3 regions of the Mesorhizobium sp. RCAM 05099 genome follow, and region 2 is predicted to be linked to each of the others. Evidence: predicted binding sites of a transcription regulator. Region 2 holds the regulator's gene; each other region holds the start of a gene.
What was found. The regulator LexA, encoded in region 2, represses DNA repair genes until DNA is damaged. The targets are predictions, from matches to a motif close to TGTTCNNNNTGTGTTCNG.
Positions count from the first base shown of each region.

Region 1: AC56QQ_RS05360 (helicase-related protein) is a predicted target of LexA. The motif match lies at 1,234-1,251, and genes of this name have one in related genera.
Region 3: AC56QQ_RS32610 (ImuA family protein) is a predicted target of LexA. The motif match lies at 1,623-1,640, and genes of this name have one in related genera.

Region 1 is NZ_CM185035.1:1,098,645-1,102,678, forward strand. Features, by position in the region: gene AC56QQ_RS05360 (helicase-related protein) at 1-1,066, opposite strand, end outside; gene phbB (acetoacetyl-CoA reductase) at 1,788-2,513, opposite strand; gene AC56QQ_RS05370 (acetyl-CoA C-acetyltransferase) at 2,706-3,890, opposite strand.
Region 2 is NZ_CM185035.1:3,694,718-3,698,751, forward strand. Features, by position in the region: gene gltX (glutamate--tRNA ligase) at 1-12, opposite strand, end outside; gene AC56QQ_RS18095 (ComEC/Rec2 family competence protein) at 114-2,258, shown strand; gene lexA (transcriptional repressor LexA) at 2,252-2,992, opposite strand; gene AC56QQ_RS18105 (GntR family transcriptional regulator) at 3,374-4,034, opposite strand, start outside.
Region 3 is NZ_CM185035.1:6,577,491-6,581,524, reverse strand. Features, by position in the region: gene AC56QQ_RS32620 (hypothetical protein) at 1-305, opposite strand, end outside; gene AC56QQ_RS32615 (hypothetical protein) at 1,204-1,494, opposite strand; gene AC56QQ_RS32610 (ImuA family protein) at 1,679-2,434, shown strand; partial or broken gene AC56QQ_RS32605 (Y-family DNA polymerase) at 2,346-3,868, shown strand.

The DNA of each region.
Region 1 (4,034 bases), 2.6 Mb from region 2:
CGCGCGACAGATATTCAAGCGCCTGGGCATCGACCGCCGGCAGCGCGCGGGTCAGGCCTTCGACCGGGGCGTTGGTCTCGATCGAGCGCTTCAACGTATCGAGGCTGGCGAAGTCGAAATGCGCGGTACGCCACTGCAGTACCTTCACCGGGTCGAAATCATGGCCTTCGATCTTCTTGACCAGATCCTCGTCCAGCGGATCGACCTGGCCGGTGACGCCAAAGGTGCCGTCGCGCAGATGCCGGCCGGCGCGGCCGGCGATCTGGCCGAGCTCGGCCGCCGACAGGTTTCGATATTGGAAACCGTCGAACTTGCGGTTCTGGGCAAAGGCGACGTGATCGAGATCGAGGTTGAGACCCATGCCAATGGCGTCGGTGGCGATGAGATAGTCGACATCGCCGGACTGGAACAGCTCCACCTGCGCGTTGCGGGTGCGCGGGCTAAGCGCCCCGAGCACGACGGCGGCACCACCTTGCTGACGGCGGATCAGCTCGGCGATGGCGTAGACCTCGTCGGCGGAGAAGGCGACGATCGCCGTGCGGCGCGGCAGGCGCGTCAGCTTCTTCGAGCCGGCATAGGCAAGATGCGACAGCCTTGGCCGCGTCACCACCGAGACGCCCTTCAGCAGGCGCTGAAGGATGCCCTGCATGGTGGCCGCGCCCAGCAGCAGCGTCTCCTGGCGGCCGCGCAGATGCAGGATGCGGTCGGTGAAGATGTGGCCGCGCTCGAGGTCGCCGGCAAGCTGTACTTCGTCGATGGCGACGAAGGCGGCGTCGGTCTCGCGCGGCATCGCTTCGACGGTGCAGACCGAGTATCTGGCGCCGGCCGGCTGGATCTTTTCCTCGCCGGTGATCAGCGCGACCTTGTGAGCGCCGACCTTTTCGCAGACGCGTGCGTAAACTTCCCGCGCGAGCAGCCTGAGCGGCAGGCCGATGATACCGCTCTCGTGCGCCACCATGCGCTCGATGGCGAGATGGGTCTTGCCGGTGTTGGTCGGCCCAAGCACGGCGGTCACGTCGCGTCCCGACAAGATCAGCGGCTCAGTGTGTTTCGGCTGGATGTTCATCGACCTGGAAATAAGGCTTTCTGGCCTCTCGTTGTCGGGAGCGTGCCTCGAGTGGCGCGTATGACAGCCGACACATAGGGATTTAAGGCGCGAAGCGAAAGCGGAATGTTCCGGCGAGGGCCCGAAGGCGGTCCTGTCAAGCTCTCAACCGGCCGCGGATTAACAGTTGGAACGAGTCTGGAACGAATCGGCGACGAATCAGTGACTCATCCAGATTCAGGTTTTGTTCACGGCTATATGTGGACTTTGCGACCGCGACTCTTACCACATGCTGAATCGCCGAACTGGCCCGTTTCATGCAGGGTGAGCCCTGTCGTTAACTTTGCCGGTGAACGACTGCAACGTTCTGGTTCGCCTCATCCAAGATAATGAAATTGTTGGTCTTTCTTAATTCGCGTTAAGGATCCGGCAGGCGATTCCGGCCGCTATCGTTAACGTTCCGCTCAAAGCCGGAACGAATCGGCGACGAATCAGCGATCGCGGAATATTCCTGTTTTGTTCACCACAATATCTTGTGTTGTAAACAGGTTATCCACCGAGAATCCACAGGTTTGCGGACGAGTTTCGCACAAGAGGTGTCACCGCCGTTAACCTTTGCGTGCCGGATTGGATCATCGCCCCGCAGCGGGGCCTTCACGGCAGCCGGGCTGCCTTAAAAACGGACCGGTTCCCGATCCGCCTGTCGCAGTGCGATTGCCTGTATGAGGCCGTTGTCCGGGTTTCAGGCGAAGTACTGGCCGCCATTGGCTGAGATGGTAGAGCCGGTGATGAAGCCGGCATCGTCGGAAGCGAGGAAGACGACGCAGCGCGCAATCTCTTCCGGCTCGCCGAGGCGGCCGACCGGGATCTGCGGGATGATGCGCTCGTTGAGCACCTTCTCGTCGATTGCCTTGACCATCTCGGTGGCGATGTAACCGGGGCAGATGACATTGACGGTGATGCCGGCTCGAGCGCCTTCCTGTGCAAGCGCCTTCGAAAAGCCGATGTCGCCGGCCTTGGCGGCGGAATAGTTGACCTGGCCGGCCTGACCCTTCTGGCCGTTGATCGACGAGATGGTGATGACGCGGCCGAACTTACGGTCGCGCATGCCGCTCCACAGCGGATGCGTCATGTTGAAGACGCCCGACAGGTTGGTGTCGATGACCTCTTTCCACTGTTCGCGCGTGATCTTGTGGAACATGGCATCGCGGGTGATGCCGGCATTGTTGACCAGCACCGAGATCGGGCCGAGATCGGCTTCGACCTGTTTGATGCCGGTGGCACAGGCGTCGTAGTCGGCGACCGACCATCTGTAGACCGGAATGCCGGTCTCGGCCTTGAATTTCGCCGCCGCGTCGTCGTTGCCGGCGTAGTTCGCCGCAACCGAATAGCCGGCGTTCTTCAATGCGATCGAGATCGTCGCGCCAATGCCGCGCGACCCGCCCGTAACGATTGCAACCTTGCTCATGCGTTTCCCCTTTTTGATATCGCCCTGTTGTCGGGCTTGGCAGGCACTGGATATGGACCGGGCGGCCAAAACGCGTCACCTGAAGTAAATTCAGGCGACGCGCTTTAGCTGTCTGTTTTCATTCATGTCGTCTTCCCAAAACCGCTGCGCACTTTTGGGCGACATGCATTCGCCGCCCGTCCAGTGCTCTCGTCAGAGCGCTTCCACGCACATGGCGACGCCCATGCCGCCGCCGATGCATAGGGTGGCGAGGCCTTTCTTGGCGCCACGGCGGCGCATCTCATAGACCAGCGTGTTGAAGATGCGGGCACCCGAAGCGCCGATCGGATGGCCGATGGCGATGGCGCCGCCATTGACGTTGACGATCGAAGGATCCCAGCCCATGTCCTTGTTGACGGCGCAGGCCTGGGCGGCAAAAGCCTCGTTGGCCTCGATCAGGTCGAGATCGCCGGCCGACCAGCCGGCCTTGGCCAGCGCCTTGCGCGAAGCCGGAATGGGTCCGGTGCCCATGATCGCCGGATCGACGCCGGCGGTCGCCCAGGAGGCGATGCGCGCCAGCGGCGTGATGCCGCGCCTTGCGGCTTCCGCCTCGGTCATCAGCAGCGCGCCGGCGGCGCCGTCATTGATGCCGGAAGCGTTGGCGGCAGTCACCGTGCCGTCCTTGTCGAAAGCCGGCTTCAACTTGGTCATGGCGTCGATCGTGGCGCCGTGGCGGATGTATTCGTCCTGGTCGACGATGGTGTCGCCCTTCTTGCCCTTGATGGTGAAGGCGACGATCTCGTCCTTGAACTTGCCGGCCTTCTGTGCGGCCTCGGCCTTGTTCTGGGAGGCCAGCGCGAACTGGTCCTGGTCGTCGCGGGTGATCTGGAACTGGCGGGCGACGTTTTCGGCGGTGTTGCCCATGTGATAGCCGTTGAAGGCATCCCACAGCCCGTCCTTGATCATGGTGTCGATCATCTTGTAGTCGCCCATCTTGACGCCGGCGCGCAGGTGTTCCGCGTGCGGCGACAGCGACATCGATTCCTGGCCGCCGGCGACGATCACCTTGGCGTCGCCGGTGGCGATCTGCTGCATGCCCAGAGCAATGGCGCGCAGGCCCGAGCCGCAAACCTGGTTGAGGCCCCAGGCGGTGGTTTCCTTGGGCAGGCCGGCAATGATCGAAGCCTGGCGGGCCGGGTTTTGGCCCTGGGCGGCGGTCAGCACTTGGCCGAGGATAACCTCGTCGACCTCGGCGGCTTCGACACCGGCACGCGACAAGAGTTCCCTGACGACGACAGCACCGAGTTCATGCGCCGGGGTAGCGGCGAAGGCACCATTGAAGGAGCCGACGGCCGTGCGTGCGGCACTGGCGACAACGATGGAATTGGCAGAGGACATGTTCTTCTCCAGACTTCGAGCTGTCGTGTTTTTGGGCATTGTTGGGGGACTTTTCTTGCCCTTTCCATGATCCAAGTCAAACCTGAAAATGGACATGGCGCCCACGCGCCGCAACCAGGCCGCATGTCGCCACGGCGGCGGTCC
Region 2 (4,034 bases):
CTTGTCGGGCATGGAACTCTCGGGAAACGGCTGAAGCGGGTGTGGATGCGCGGACTTTCGCGCGTTGCGCGTTCATGTAGCATAGGGTGTCGAGGGCGCAAGGGGCAGACCCGATGGCTGGACGAGGCTGGGGCTCGGATCAGGGCGAGGACGCCGCCATTGGCGTCAGCGAACGGTCCCTGTTTGCGACGCCTCCGCCGACCTCGCTGCCATCGTCATTGCCCCTCGTGCCGAGCCCCGGAGACCATCCGTTACAGGCGGATGTCTCCAATCCCGTTCCGGTTGCAGAAGCCGGCGCGATCCTGCGCCTGCACCGGCAATTCCGTCGGGTTTCGCTGCCTCGCCTGCGCCATAGCGCGGCAGTGGCGGCGGACCTCGAACTTGACCGAGGCATTGCCTTCCTGCTGGTGCCGGTCTGCCTGGCTGGCGGAGCGGTCGGCTACTTTTCCCTGGCGACGGAGCCTGACTTTGCAAAACCCGTCGCGGTTGTCGCCCTCGCGGGGCTCTGTGCGCTTGTCTCGCGTCCCTGGCCGATGACCCATCTGTGCTTCATGGCAGCATTGTTGTGCGCGCTGGGCTTTCTTGCCGGCAAGGTCGAGACGTGGCGGGCCGGAACTCAGATGCTGGGCTCGGAGATCTCGACGCAAGTCACCGGCCGCGTCGTCTCGCTCGACCAGATGGAGAGCGGCCGCATTCGGCTGACCATCGACGTGACGTCGACCGCACGGCCGAAATTACGCTATATGCCGGAACGCGTTCGGCTTTCGGCACGCAAGATACCGGCCGAAACGACCGCCGGCTCCCTGATATCGGGTTACGCCAAGTTGTTGCCGCCAACCGGCCCGGTGCGCCCGAACAGCTACGACTTTTCTTTCGACAGCTATTTCTCCGGAATAGGCGGCAGCGGCTTCTTCCTTGGCAATCCAAGGATCGTCACAGCCGATAACGACGACATGCCGCTGGCGGCCCGTCTTTCCTCGGCGGTAGAGAATGCCCGCGAAGCCATTGCAGACCATATCAGGGGCAGCGTCGGTGGCGCCGAAGGTGAAATCGCCGCTGCGCTGATCGTCGGCGTGCGCGCCGGCATTCCCGATGAAATCAACGAAGCGATGCGGCGGACCGGCATCTATCACATCATTTCCATTTCCGGACTGCACATGGCGCTGGTCGGTGCCTATGCCGGCTGGTCGGATCATCGTGCGGGAAAGACGAGACCGCCGCCGCCAAAGCGGTCATTGCCCAGTTTCCTGACGCGAAAATTCCTGCTGGCGATGGGTGGCCTTGCCATGACCTCCATCATCGCCGGCAGCGCGACGGCGCTCTTCGCCATCTGGCATTTCCAGCGCGTTTCGCCGCTCAGCCCGTTCGCCAATCTGGCCGTCATGCCGATCGTCTCGCTGGTTGTGATGCCTTTCGCCGTTCTCAGCGCGCTGGCGATGCCGTTCGGCGTCGATGGTCCCTTCCTCTATGTGATGGGCAAAGGCCTGACCGCGATGATCGTCTTGTCGGCGTGGATCTCGGAACGCTCACCGATCGATGCCGTCGGGCTGATTTCACAGCAATCCGTGCTGCTGGTGGCGATCGCCCTAGTCATTGCGACGATGGCGACGACATGGCTGCGGCTCCTGGCACTGCCATTCGCGCTTGCCGGCCTGTTGACCGTTTCGGATACGCGCGCGCCGGATGTGCTGATCTCGGAGGACGCGAGGCTGGTGGCGCTGCCGATCGGCGGCGGCGAACTCGCGGTCAGCCGGGCGCGTCCGAACGAATTCACCGTCGACAACTGGAAACGCGCACTGGCATCCGAAACCGTCGTCGTGCCGGAGGTGTTCGACAAGGGAGACGGACAATTCGACATCGCGGATTCCGCCGAACTGCCGCTGGGAGCGCCTTTCTACTGCACCGCCGGCGTATGTCTCGCAAGGCACCCGTCTGGCGCTATCATTGCGCAAGTCGAGGATCGCAAGGACGCGTGGAAGGCCTGCGGCTTCGCGGAACTGATCGTCATCAATGACGCGACAGCTTATGATCCCTGTCACAATCCGCTGGTTCTGGTCATCACCAAGCGGCAACTCGCCCGCAAAGGCAGTGCGGCCGTCTTCTTCGATCGTCGATCGGCAATCATGCCAGCAACGGTCAGCTTCGCTGTGAACAGGCCATATCGACCTTGGCACACCCAGCGCAAATTCTCACGCGAGGCGAGGGGCCTGCCGCCCTATCGCAACCCTGAAAAGGCGGTCACCAGCACTGATCAGTAGCGCCTGATCAGCCCAACGAGCTTGCCTTGCACCTTGACCCTGTCCGGTCCGAAAATGCGTGTTTCGTAGGCCGGATTGGCGGCTTCGAGGGCAATCGAGGCACCCTTGCGGCGAAACCGCTTCAGCGTCGCCTCCTCGTCGTCCACCAGTGCCACGATGATCTCGCCCGGACTTGCGGTATCGGCATTGCGGATGATGACCGTATCGCCATCGAAGATGCCGGCCTCGATCATCGAGTCGCCCTTGACCTCCAGGGCATAGTGTTCGCCACCCATGATCATGTCCGGCGGCACCGAGATCGAATGCGTCTGATGCTGGATGGCGTCGATCGGCACGCCGGCGGCGATGCGACCCATCACCGGGATCGACACCGCGGAGACCACGTCGTCGTCATTGCCGGCCGAGGGCATGCGTGAAGACGCCGGCTTGATCTGCCGGCCAAGGCCGCCGCCTTGACCGAGGCTGCCCTGGATGACGCTTGGAGAGAATTTGCGCGCCGCGTTGAGGCCGGGCGCGATCGAATCGGGCAGCCGCAGCACTTCCAGGGCGCGCGCCCGGTTCGGCAGCCGGCGAATGAAGCCACGTTCCTCGAGCGCCGTGATCAGTCGATGAATTCCGGATTTTGAAGCGAGATCGAGCGCTTCCTTCATTTCGTCGAAGGAGGGCGGAATGCCGCTTTCCTTGAGCCGTTCATGGATGAACATCAGCAGTTCATGTTGCTTGCGCGTCAGCATGGCGGCCCCCGAGGCATTGAACGAAGGTTTGAACCAGAATCGAAAAACAAACCCAGAACAAACACTATCTGTTCCAGTTGTGTTCCGCAACCGTTTAAAGTTTAGTGAATTTGTTAAGACGGCTGAAATTATTTGGCGCTTGGCAGCGGGCCGTGATCCCCGGCCGGCCGCCGCCACAGTGCACTTGCACACGTTGAAATTGTTATGGTTAACGGCCTGTGGACCAGCGTGTGCCGAGGCTTGGCCTCAGTCGCCCAGAGACGTCGGGAAGCTGCTTTTTCACTTTCACCAGTCGTTCGCCCGCCGTGAACGAAACGAAGCCAAAACGCCAACTTTTGCCCAAGAAATTCCTATATCGGCTTTTGCCTCAGTTCGTCTACCTCATTGCCTGTTTGGGCTGCCGTCACCGGCATGGACATAGACATGCAGCGTATAGCCGATGTGCACCGTCATCAGCGCTTTCGCGCGTTCGATGTCACGATCCAGCGCTGCTTCCATGAGCGCAGTGTGATGTTCGATCGCGACAGCCCGTCGCAACGCCTCCATGGCCTCCTCATAGCCATGCAACTGGCCGGTGGCCGCCCGCAACGTTGGCGCAAGGCCCAGGAAGCGGTGATGGCGACGCAACTGATCCGCGATGGTGGACTGGAAGTTGAGCAGCCAGGGGGATGTTGCCGCGCTGAGCAGCGCCGCGTGGAAGGCCTCGTGCTTTTCATCCCATCCGTCGACCACTTCATCTGAAGGGTCATCAACCGCGGTCTTGCAGCGCGACAGCCGGTAGTGGGCCGTGACGACGGCATCTTCCCATTCATGGCCGCCCTTCTCGATCGATTCCTGGAGCAGAGGCAGCTCAATCACCAACCGGGCGCGTGACAGATCTTCGAGTTCGGCGCGCGAGACCGGAGCGACGGCGAAGCCGCGATTGCTGATGGAAGTCACCAGGCGCTCCGCCTCCAGTCGCGACAGCGCTTCGCGCAACGGTGTCCAGCCGATGCCATAGCTATTGCGCAGCGTGCTGAGCTTGAGCGGCGCGCCGGGTCTC
Region 3 (4,034 bases), 2.9 Mb from region 2:
GCCGGGTCGAAAACGTGGGCATCATAGGGATCCCGGTCAATATCGATCGTCCAGTCCTTGAGCGCCTTGCGAGCCATTTCTTCAACCTGGGCAAGGTCGCTGGTGAAGAAGGGGATACGGTCGCCATCGTCCGAAAGCGGCTCAACCCGATCCAGCGTTGGCCGCTCGGGCACCCAGCCAAGAACGAAGGCAATGTCGAAATCGATCTGGCGGTCCGGGCCAGCTGTGACCTCCAGCCGTTTGACGACGTCTGGATAGAGCTGCTTGCGCGCCGGCCACGTATCCGGGAGCGCCTCGGATTGCAATTTCGTTCGGAGAATGTCGATGGCGCGGAACTTTGTCCTCCGGCCAGCCCGCGCAACATGCAGCCGTCGCGGCCTCGTCGGCTTCCATCCAGACCGAAGCAGCCTGGTCCTCGTGCTCGGTTGGCTGGTCGTCTTCTGGAAAGCCTTTGATATCCCACCCTTCCAACGCGAATAAACCTTCCGCGCCTTGCAAAGCCGTAATGCCGGCGTGCGCGAAGACTGCTTCGGCCGCCGCGACGCCGCGTGCCAGTTCCTCGGGCGCTGCACCTTCAATGTTTAAGCGAAGTTCCATAGTTCGCCTCCTCCCAGTAGTGAGCAAAATAAGAACATCGATGTCAATAGACCCCTGACAACGGGGAAATAGCTTATTTTTTCAATAGGCATACTGGACAGCGCTCGATTAATTTCCAAGGCGACTTCATTCATGGCCGATGCTTCATGCGGACCGCCGCGGACGGGGACAGTCGGTCCCGCGTCCCGTCCTGCGGCCGGGCGCTATGCTGACGCTCCTACGGCTCTCCCGTTCACCGCCCGCGGCGGGGGCGAATTTCCTCCGTCCCGCGCGCGACAATTGTCCGCTGTTGCGGACGCGCGCAGAACTGCGGCTTATACGCCATCTTTCTTTAGAGGGCCGACCGAGGGTTTACATCAAGAAGGGGTCTTCGACCGCGACCTTTGAGTCTACATCGAATCTCTGAACTTCGTTTCCACGACCTAATAATGCAGCCGTCGCCTCAAGCGATAAAACGCCGGGGAGCTCTGCAAGTCACGCGCGGCGTGCGTCATGAACAGGACAACGAATAAAATCAGCAAGGTAAATGCGATTCCGGTGACAATGGGCATTGGACACTCTCTGGAAATCGAACTTGTTGGGGCGGCGCTGCAAAATCAGGAAGGCTCAGCCCGAGCGCATGACGCCCGGCTCTTCGGTGAGAGTATCGCTGGCTGGCCGCTGGGAGCTGTCGAGCACCACATCTGAAAAGTTGACCCTGGCAACCAGGTAGCCCGCCTCGTCATAGACCCTTGTAACCGACGCGGATTGATCAAGACCTGTAGGAGCACCCGCAACAAGCGCTGCGACGTGAGCCTTTTCGATGGCTCGCGGACTAGCCAGATCCGGGCTCGCCAGCTCTTCCTCGAACGTTGTGGTCTGGTCGAACTCGGTAGTCTCAAAGCGGAACTTCGGCATCGACATCTCCTGTTACCAAGCAATGTCCGTGGACAAATTGGGTTCCCTGGAACCGGCGCATAGGAGTCTTGATACCGACACCCGGCCGTCCCGCAGACCTCATCGTCCCATTGACTCTTTGTCAGGAAGAGAACAAATGAGGAACGCGCCGCCAGCTTTTAGCGTTCAGGGGACAGATGAGTGCATCGACGCCGACTGCTGCCATTCCGACCTCCGAGATCGCATCGCGCGTCTCGAAGGCGGAAACACGCGCGAACGAGCGGTGCTTCCCTTCGGCGTCGCTTCCATCGACAGCCATCTTCCGGGTGGTTGTGTGGCGCTTGGTGCCCTCCATGAGGTTGCCGGTGGCGGCAATGGAGCGATCGACGGTGCTGCTGCGTCGCTGTTTGCGGCGGGTATTGCGGCCAGGACGCAAGGCAAGGTGCTGTGGTGTGTGACGCGCCAGGATCTGTTTGCGCCGGCAATCGCCCAGGTCGGACTGCATCCCGACCGGGTGATCTATGTCGAAGCCGGTGACGACAAATCCTTGCTCGCCTGCTTCGAGGAAGGCCTGCGGCATGTCGGACTTGGGGCTGTGGTCGCTGAGGTTGCGCGTCTGTCGATGACGGCTTCGCGACGCTTGCAGCTTGCGTCAGAAGCGTCGGGAGCGATGGGCATCGCAATCCGCCGCTGGCGCCGCCAGACCGAAGCTGCCGATTTCGGCCAGCCGACAGCCTCCGTCAGCCGCTGGCGGGTTTCTGTTTTGCCATCGCGGCCGCTCCCCGTTCCGGGCGTTGGCCGGGCACGATGGCAACTTGAATTGATCAGATCCCGTGGAGGGGAAACGCTCGATATCGAAGTGGAGGCTTGTGATGCCAAGGGTCGTCTCGCTCTTCCTTCCAAGCTGGTCGACCGAACGGCTCAGAAGCAAATTGGGCGACGTCTCGCCGCCATCGGATAAGCCGTTGGTGACAGTGGGGCGGCACGGCAATCGTCGCCTGGTGACCGCGGTCGATCGCGCCGCATTGGAAGCCGGCTTGCGCGTCGGAATGCCTGCAACGAAGGCGCAGGCACTGGTCCAGGGGCTGGCGGTCATGGATGCCGAACCCGATGCCGACGCGGAGGCATTGGAGCGGCTGGCGCTATGGGCATTGCGGCGGTACGCGCCGATCGTCGCGACAGATCCTTCGGACGGATTGGTCATGGACACCACGGGCGCCGATCATCTTCACGGCGGCGAGAAGTTGATGCTGATCGATATGGTCAAGCGTCTCAGCCAGGCCGGCATCTTGGCGCGGGCAGCAGTTGCGGACAGCTGGGGTGCCGCACACGCCGTTGCGCGATACGTCAGGCAGACCGTCAGCGTGGTTCCCGTGAACGCTACCTATGATGCAATCCTTTCGCTCCCTATCCCGGCGCTGCGCTTGCCCGATGCAATGGTCAGCGGTCTGCGTGTCTTGGGCTTCGACAGGGTAGGCGAGCTTTTGAAGCAGCCGCGCGCGCCGCTGACCCTGCGCTTCGGACCGGAACTGGGTCGCCGCCTTGACCAGGCGACGGGGCGCCTTGCCGAGCCGATAGAGCCGGTCCGGCCGGCTGATGTGATCGAGGTCAAGCGTGCCTTTGGCGAACCCATCGGTGCGGCCGAGACAATCGCGCGCTATGTCGGCAAGCTTGTTCAAGCGCTTTGTCTCGAGCTGGAGGCCAAGGGCCTCGGCGCGCGGCGGCTTGACCTGCTGCTCTACCGCGTCGACAACCGGATCGAAGCCATTCGCGTCGGCACAGCCTTGCCGGTCCGAGATGTGAAGCGGTTGACGCGTCTCATCTGCGACAAGATCGAGAAAATCGACCCGGGCTTCGGCATCGAGTTGATGCGTTTGTCCGCGCCCTTGGCTGAACCGCTGACGCCCAGGCAGACCATTTCATCGCTCATCGAGCAACAGGACGCCGACATGTCGGATCTGATCGACATACTCGGCAATCCTGTCGGCGAGGAAAAGCTCTACCGGTTTGCCCCGGTCGCCAGCGACGTGCCCGAACGGTCTGTTCGGCGCGTGGCACCCGCGTCGGTTGAAACCGGCGACGCTTGGCCTGACCATTGGCCGCGTCCGGCGCGTTTGTTTGCCGTGCCGGAGTTGATCGAGGCGATAGCGCTGTTGCCCGATCATCCGCCGGCCAGCTTTACCTGGAGAGGCATCCGGCGGCGGGTCAGGCGCGCCGATGGCCCCGAGCCGGTTTTTGGCGAGTGGTGGAAGCGTGACGCCGAGCTTGCCGCCGTGCGCGACTATTTCCAGGTCGAGGAAGACGCCGGCGAACGGTTCTGGATCTATCGCGCCGGCGACGGCGAGGATTCGCGACCGGCTCGCATCGCTGGTTCCTGCATGACATCTTCGGATGACCGCGTCCTACTCGGACGGCAATGCACCTCGCATTTTTCTTTCCTGCGGGGCGCCAGTTCCTGCGAGGAACTGTTTGCAAGCCCCCAGCGCTCGGACATTTCCCAGGCAAGGTCCGCTTTTGAGGTCGGCCATGGTGGTTCTAACGGCCTACATAAGGCGCGAAGC